Regions from separate parts of the Micromonospora sp. NBC_01405 genome, predicted to be linked through region 2. Evidence: riboswitches for the same ligand, from Rfam matches in the RefSeq annotation. Region 2 holds a riboswitch; the other holds the start of a gene.
What was found. Region 2 has a riboswitch for S-adenosylmethionine ahead of OG559_RS14435 (aminotransferase class V-fold PLP-dependent enzyme). Riboswitches for the same ligand answer to the same signal wherever they lie in the genome.
Positions count from the first base shown of each region.

Region 1: it holds a riboswitch for S-adenosylmethionine, as region 2 does, so the genes downstream of both, OG559_RS27355 (ABC transporter substrate-binding protein) here and OG559_RS14435 (aminotransferase class V-fold PLP-dependent enzyme) in region 2, are expected to answer to the same signal.

Region 1 covers NZ_CP109532.1:6,352,467-6,356,218, forward strand. Annotated here, with positions in the region: gene OG559_RS27350 (amino acid ABC transporter permease) at 1-723, opposite strand, end outside; gene OG559_RS27355 (ABC transporter substrate-binding protein) at 804-1,700, opposite strand; SAM riboswitch class IV at 1,977-2,088, opposite strand; gene OG559_RS27360 (TetR/AcrR family transcriptional regulator) at 2,199-2,894, opposite strand; gene OG559_RS27365 (HelD family protein) at 2,986-3,752, shown strand, end outside.
Region 2 covers NZ_CP109532.1:3,396,187-3,399,938, reverse strand. Annotated here, with positions in the region: gene OG559_RS14440 (PrsW family intramembrane metalloprotease) at 1-1,142, opposite strand, end outside; SAM riboswitch class IV at 1,167-1,286, shown strand; gene OG559_RS14435 (aminotransferase class V-fold PLP-dependent enzyme) at 1,334-2,605, shown strand; gene OG559_RS14430 (FUSC family protein) at 2,613-3,752, opposite strand, start outside.

The sequences.
Region 1 (3,752 bases), 3.0 Mb from region 2:
GTCCTCGGCCGCCGTGGCCGGCCGGCCCTGCCGCAGCCGCCGGTCGATCCAGTTCACCGCGTGGGTCAGCGGCACGGTCAGCGTCAGGTAGAACAGGCCCGCCAGCAGCAGCGCCGACTCGTTGCCGGTGGTCGCCGCGTGGTCCTGCCCGATCCGGAACAGCTCCCGCTGGCTGGCCACCAGGCCGAGGAAGTAGACGAGGCTGGAGTCCTTGATCAGGGCGATGAGCTGGTTCACCCAGGCCGGCAGCACCCGGCGGACCCCCTGCGGGATGATCACCAGCCGCATCGCCTCGCCCCAGGAGAACCCCAGCGCCCGGGCCCCCTCCAGCTGGGCGGCCTCCACGCTCTGGATACCAGCCCGGAAGATCTCCCCGATGTACGCCGCCGCGATCAGTGACAGCGCCAGGATGCCCAGCGGGTACGGGTTCGGTCCCCACACCTGCATGCCCAGCGGCGCCAGGCCGACGCCGATGAGCAGGATCGTCGCCGCCGCCGGCAGGCCGCGGAAGACGTCCGTGTACACCCGCGCCGGCCAGCGCAACCACCGGGTACGCGAGATGCCCGCGACCGCCAGCAGCATGCCCAGCAGCGAGCCGAGCAGGGCGGCCGAGATCGCCAGGATCAGCGTGTTGGGCAGCCCGACGGTCAGCATCTCGGGCAGCGCCGCACGCATGGAGTCCCAGTCGAAGAAGGTCTCCCACAGGGTGCTCAGTGGATCCATCAGTCGTCTTCCCGTCCGCCCCGCTCGCTGGTCATCCGTACCGTCGGCTCGTCGTCGCCCGTGCCGTCACGCCCGCGTACTCAGGACGACGCCGACGCCGACGGCGCGGCAGACCCGGACGGGGCCGCCGACGCGCCCGGCCCCGGCCCCGGCGCCGAGCCGCTGCCCGGCCTGAAGTCCGCCGGGACCGGCCGGCCCGGGTAGTACTGCTCCTGCAACCGGCTCCACGTGCCGTCGGCGATGACCTCGTCGAGGCCCTTGTCCAGTGCCCCGCGCAGCGCGTCGTTGCCCTTGGCCACCGCGTACGCGGTCGGGGTGGGGCTGAGCTGCTTCGCGGCCACCGTGATCTTCCCGCCGCTGTCGGCGGCGGACTTCTCGCCGATCTCGGCCGGGGCGATCCAGGCGTCGGCGGTGCCGGCCCTGAGCTGGTTGAGCGCTCCGTTGTAGTCCGGCACCCGCACCGGGTCCAGCTTCTGGCCGGTGGCGTAGTCGTCCTGCACGGTGCCCTGCACGACCACCACCCGCTTGCCGTCGAGCTGGTCGAACCCGGTGATCGGGGATCCGGCCGGGACGTCCAGTCCGAAGTAGCCGAAGTCGTAGCCGTTGCCGAAGTCGACGGTCTTCTTCCGCGCCTCGGTGATGGTGATCGAGGAGCTGCCCACGTCGAACTTGCGGTTGTTGACCTGCGACAGCAGCGCGGAGAAGTCGGTGCCGACGAACTCCACCCTCAGGCCGATCTTGTCCGCGACCGCAGTGAGCAGGTCGTTGTCGAAGCCGGTGAACTTTCCGTCCTTCAGGTACACGTTCGGCGGCGCGTCGGTGAGGGTGCCGGCCCGCAGCACGCCGGGCTGGACCAGGCCGTACGGGTTGTCGGCGGCGGCCGAGGTGTCGTCGCCGCAGGCGGTGAGGGTGGCAGCGCCGACGACGGCCGCGACGCCCAGCGCGGCGAACCTGGTCAGGGCAGGGAGGAATCGCACAGGTGTCTCCTGGGATGAGGGCGGCGCGCGGACAGCACGCCGCCGGACGCGGCACGCCGACGGGCGGCCGCGGAAGGGGGCTACTACGGAAGAGGGGAGGCGCTCAGCGCGCCGCGTGACGGCGACAGCCGTCGCTGCACACCCGCATCAGATCCACGTGCCGGCGCCTGACCAGCGCGGGACGGGATGGTGACGCGGCCGGTGCCGAGCCGGCGGCAGTCGGGGCGCAAGGACGAGCAGACATGGTTCTCCAAGGTCGGTGTTGACCTGGGGACCAGGCCACGCTTGCACCGGTGACACTCCGGTGCCTGGTCTTCACCCGGGGCACCCCACCGCGGAGGAGGGTTGCCGGCCAGCGAGCCGGGGCTTGACGCTGGCGCTCATGACCTGGTGGAAAGCCTAGCAACGGCACCGGGCCGGGCGTCCAGTCGTTATGACAACGCTCACCCCGGCCGACCCGTCGGACGTCGCCCCTCGCCGCACGACCGCCGCCGAGGTTCAGTCCCGGTACGGGGCCAGGCCGGCGTCGAGCAGCGTGAAGGCGTGGTCGGCGGCGGCGACCGCCTCCGGGTGCGCCCGCGCGGCGGTGCACCCCTCGGTGAGACGACGCCAGTTGTCCCGCGCCAGTACCCGCTGCGCCGCGACGATCTGTGCCGCCGCGAGCCGGCCGGTCAGCCCGTCGGGCCGAGCCCCGGGCTCCGGCCGCCCCCGTTCGTCGCGGCGCGTGCCGGCGGCGTCGTCGAGGGCGTCGGCCAGCGCCGCCTCCTCGGCGGCGGCGTGCCCGGCCACCCGGGCGGCGAGGCTCGGGGTCGAGAAGACCATCCCGTGGTACGCCAACACCCGGGGGTCGTCGTTGAGCCCGGTGACCGGGTCGTGGCGGTCCAGCCCGTCGAGGAAGTGCCGGCGCAGCGCGGCGAGCGGCGCCTCGCCCGGGCGTCGGCCGCGCACCACCCGGGCCGACTCGCCCCGGTGGTCGGCGATCCGGTGCAGGACCAGGTCCTCCTTCGTGGAGAAGTACTTGAACAGCGTCGGCTTGGAGACCTCCGCGGCCGCGGCCACCTCGGCGACCGACACCCGGTCGAAGCCTCGTTCGACGAACAGCGAGATCGCCGCCGCCGAGATCGCGTCGTGGGTGCGCTGCCGCTTGCGTTCGCGCAGCCCCTGCTCTCCGGTCACGCCCTGCTCTCCGGTCACGCCACCCAGGCTACCAGCGGCCGATACCAGGTCAATTTCATGACTGCGGTTAGAATGTTAACCCGGTTAATGATTCTCATCGGAGGTTGCCATGGACGACGGGGTCGACCGGGAACTCGCGCGGGAGCAGGCGCACCTGGCCGCGACCCGCGCCGCGCTCGCCCGGATGCGCGACACGGCCCGCCACCGGGTGGCTACCGGCGCGGACGTGGCCGGCGACCGCTGGACCGCCGAGACCCTCGGCCGGATGCTACGGACCCACGCCAAGGAACTCGCCGAGGAGCCGGATGCCCCGCCCTACTTCGGCCGCCTCCGGTTCGGCGCCGCCGCCGAGGCGGGCGAGCACGCCGGTCAGCGCTACCACCTCGGCCGCCGCCACATCACCGACGAGGCCGGTTACCCGCTCGTCATCGACTGGCGGGCGCCGGTGTCGCGCACCTTCTACCGGGCCACCGCCCGGGACCATCTCGGCGTCGCGGTCCGCCGCCGGTACGGGTGGAGCTCCACGCCGCCGGCCCCGGCCCGGCTGACCGGGTTCGAGGACGAGCGCCTCGACCGGGGGGAGGAACTCTGCGGCGGCAGCCGGCTCGTGGCTGCGGAGATCGAGCGTCCCCGGGTCGGCCCGATGCGCGACATCGTCGCCACCATCCAGCCCGAACAGGACGAGCTGGTTCGCGCCGATTTCGACACGTCCGTCTGCGTCCAGGGCGCGCCCGGCACCGGAAAGACCGCCGTGGGGCTGCACCGCGCGGCCTGGCTGCTCTACACCCACCGGCGGCAGCTCGGCCGCACCGGGGTGCTGGTGATCGGTCCGAACCCGGCCTTCCTGCGGTACGTCTCGGCCGTGCTGCCCACGCT
Region 2 (3,752 bases):
GCGGAGAACTGGTATCCGCGCATCGCCTTGAGCCCCGCGTCGCCGGCCACCCGCCGGGCCCAGGTCCGGGCGGCGTGCCGCCGGCCCAGGCTGCCCAGCGCCGCCACCTCCGGCGGGGTCAGCCACCCGGCCCGCACGTATTCGGGCAGGGTGCGCTCGGTCAGCCGCCCCTCCCAGCCGCGCAGCCAGACCGCCAACCCGACCATGCCGAAGAAGATCGGCACCATCACACCGAGGTAGCCGTACAGGGCGAGCATCGTCTGCCCGGTGGCCTGGGCCAGCGACGGCAGCAGGTTCCAGGTGCCGTGCAGCATCATCGCCAGTAGCAGGCCCGCGACCGGGGCGAGGAAGCGCACCCGACGGTCGGCGGTCCGGGCGGCGATGCCGAGACCCACACCGGTCATCGAGGTGAACAGCGGGTGGGCGAAGCCGAACAGCAGGATCCGGACGATGAAGATCGCGATGACCTGCCGCGCCCCGGTCGCCGGACCGTACTCGTTGACGCCGGAGGCGTAGCCGTAACCGCCCAGGTAGAGGATGTTCTCCACCATGGCGAAGCCGACCGCCGACAGCCCGCAGTAGACCAGGCCGTCGGTGATGCCGGACCACTCCCGGCGGCGGAAGATCAGCAGCAGGATCGGGCCGATCGCCTTGGTCAGCTCCTCGATGAACGGGGCGACCAGCACCGCGGTCAACGCGTCGGGCAGCCCCCAGTCGGCGAACCGGGCGGCGAAGAACCCGTTGACGGTCAGCGAGGCGGCCGTGGAGACGAACGCGCCCCAGACGAAGCAGAAGATCAGATACTTCAACGGCTCCGGCTCGTACCGGTCCAGCCACAGGAAGCAGGAGACCAGCACCGGCACCGGCAGGATCGCGGCGACCACGCCGATCAGCAGCGCCTCCGGCCCCAGGTTGAAGCCGAGCTTGAAGAGCATGTAGACCGCGCACGCCGCGATCAGCAGCACCACCAGGACCACCACCAGGACCCGCCGCCAGCCCAGCCGGCGCACCGGCATCCGGGGGGCGGCCCCACCGGGCTGCGAAGGGAGATCGTGCGGGGTCCACGGCGACGCGGCGCCGCCGGGCGGGGTGTCGGCCATTACATCAGCGTAGTCATCCCCCGCCGGCTGTTCCGGCCGCATCGGTCGACCGTTATCCTGTCGTCAGGTCACGAGCGCCAGCGTCAAGCCCCGGCTTGCTGGCCGGCAACCCTCGTCGAGTTCGCGGTGGGGTGCCCCGGGTGATGACCGGGCCCAGCCCTGTCCGGCGCTGGGCAAGCGCGGACCCCGTCCCGGTGGCGTCACCCGGGGTCCCCGGACCCGGAGGTCGTGCCATGACCGTCACCCTCGTACCCTCGCTCACGCCGCCGCCCGCGCGGACCGTGTCGGCGTCGTCGCGGCCGCTCGACGTGCTCGGCGTGCCGGGCCAGATCAACCTGGACTACGCCGCCAGCGCGCCGTGCGCGCGGGCCGCGGCCGACGCGGTGGCCGAGCTGCTCCCCTGGTACGCCAGCGTGCACCGCGGTGCCGGCGCCCTGTCGCGGCGCTGCACGTTGGAGTACGAGCGGGCCCGGCAGACGGTCGGCGACTTCTTCGGCGCCCGCGCCGACGACCACGTGGTGTTCACCCGCAACACCACCGACGCGCTGAATTTGCTGGCCCGGGCCCTGCCCACCGGGACCACGGTGGTGACGTTCGCCGGGGAGCACCACGCCAACCTGCTGCCCTGGCCGCGCGGCTCGGTGCGGCTGCCGGTGCCGGCCGCCCCCGCCGAGGCGGTCCGGGCGTTGGATGCGGCGCTGACCGAGCTGCGCCGAGGCGCCACCGCCCGCCCGCCGGTGCTGGTGGCGGTGACCGGGGCGAGCAACGTGACCGGGGAGCGTTGGCCGGTGGCCGAGCTGGCCCGGGTGGCCCGCCGGCACGGCGCCCGGATCGCGGTGGACGCCGCCCAGCTCGCCCCGCACGCCCCGGTCGACGTGGCCGCGCTGGACGTGGACTACCTGGCCGTCTCCGGGCACAAGCTGTACGCGCCGTTCGGCGCGGGGGTGCTGCTCGGCCGGGGCGACTGGCTCGACGCGGCCCCGCCGTACCTGGCCGGTGGGGGCGCCACCAGTCACGTCGGGGCCGCCACCCACGATGTGCGCTGGGCCACCGGCCCGGCCCGGCACGAGGCCGGCACCCCCAACCTGCTCGGCGCGGTCGCGCTCGCCTCGGTGTGCGCGGCGCTGGCCGGGGCGGACCGGGCCGCGCTGCACGCCCGCGAGCAGACGCTGCTGGCCCGGCTGCGGGCCGGGCTGGCGGCCCTGCCGCACGTGGTGGAGCTGCGCACCTTCGGCCCGGACTCGCCCCGGGTGGGCATCGTCTCGTTCGTGCTGGCCGGCCGGGACTCGGCCGAGGTCGCGGCGGAGCTGGCCATTCGGTACGACATCGGGGTCCGCGACGGGCTGTTCTGCGCCCACCCGCTGGCCCGTCGGCTGCTCACCGAGGCCGCCACGCGCAGCGGGCACCGGGACCTTCCGCCGACCGCCCTGCGGGCCAGCATCGGCCTGGGCAGCACCCAGCAGCACGTCGAGAGCCTGCTCACCGCCCTCGCCGAGCTGGGCTGAGCACGCCTCAGCCCAGCGGCGGGGCCGTGGGCGGCTTCGGGGCGGGGACGCTCTCGGCCGGGCCGACGTTCGGTTTCTCCTGCTCGCCGAAGGACTCCCGGATCAGCCGGTTGGCCTCCTCCTGGTCGATGCCGGAGGCGACCAGCAGGTCGCTGGCGGTGGTGCGCACCTGCGCGATCACCACGCTGCCGGAGAACCCGACCCCCTGCGCGTACGCCCGGCCGGCCTCACTGACCGCGCGCAGGGACCGCTCCCGGGCCCTCTCCGGTTCCGCCCCGACGGCGAACTCGTGGCGGAGCAGGCGGACCGACTCGGCGAGGTGGGCCACCGCGTACGGCATCGGCTCCGGCACCGGCTCCCCGTCCTCGATCATCGTCACGGAACGCCGGATCAGGGTCCCGCTGTTGCGCATCGCGCGGTCGATGGGGTCGGCCGCCTCGGCGTAGTGGGTCAGCTCACTGCGCCGGTGCCAACGGGCCGGGGAGAGGATGCTGGTCTCCTTCGCACCCTCGATCGCCTCGATGAGGGTGCTCAGCTCCTCCTTGTTCTCACGGAGCCGTTCCAGGGCCCGCTGGGCGCTGTCCCGGTCCCGCCCGCGCAGCGCCTCGGCGGCGGCGTCGAGCTGGTCGGCGAGCAGGTCCAGCGCGGGCCGGGCGGCCCGGTTGATCACCCGCAGCGGGTTCAGCGGCAACAGGATCGCCGTCACCAACAGCGCGATCCCGCCGCCGATCAAGGCGTCGATGAAGCGCGGTATCTCCAGGTCCTCGGTGGACGGGCTGAGCGTGACGATCAGCACGGCGGTGGCGGCGGCCTGGATGACGACCGACACGCTCCCACCGAAGAAGAGGGTCAGCACGATGGACGCCGTCACCACCAGCCCGAGCTGCCAGCCCCCGGTGCCGACGAGGTAGATCAGCAGGTCGCCGAGGAACACCCCGACCGCCACCCCGACGATCAGCTCGACGGTCCGGCGCAGTCGCTGACCGACCGACGCGGCCAGGGCGCCGACCGCCGAGATCGGCGCGAAGACCGGCTGCGGGTTTCCCAGCAGGTGATGGGAGATGACCCAGGCCAGCGTGGCGGCCAGCCCGGCCTGCACGGCCAGGCCCATCGCCATCCGGACCCGGTGCAGCCGATCGTGCAGGGT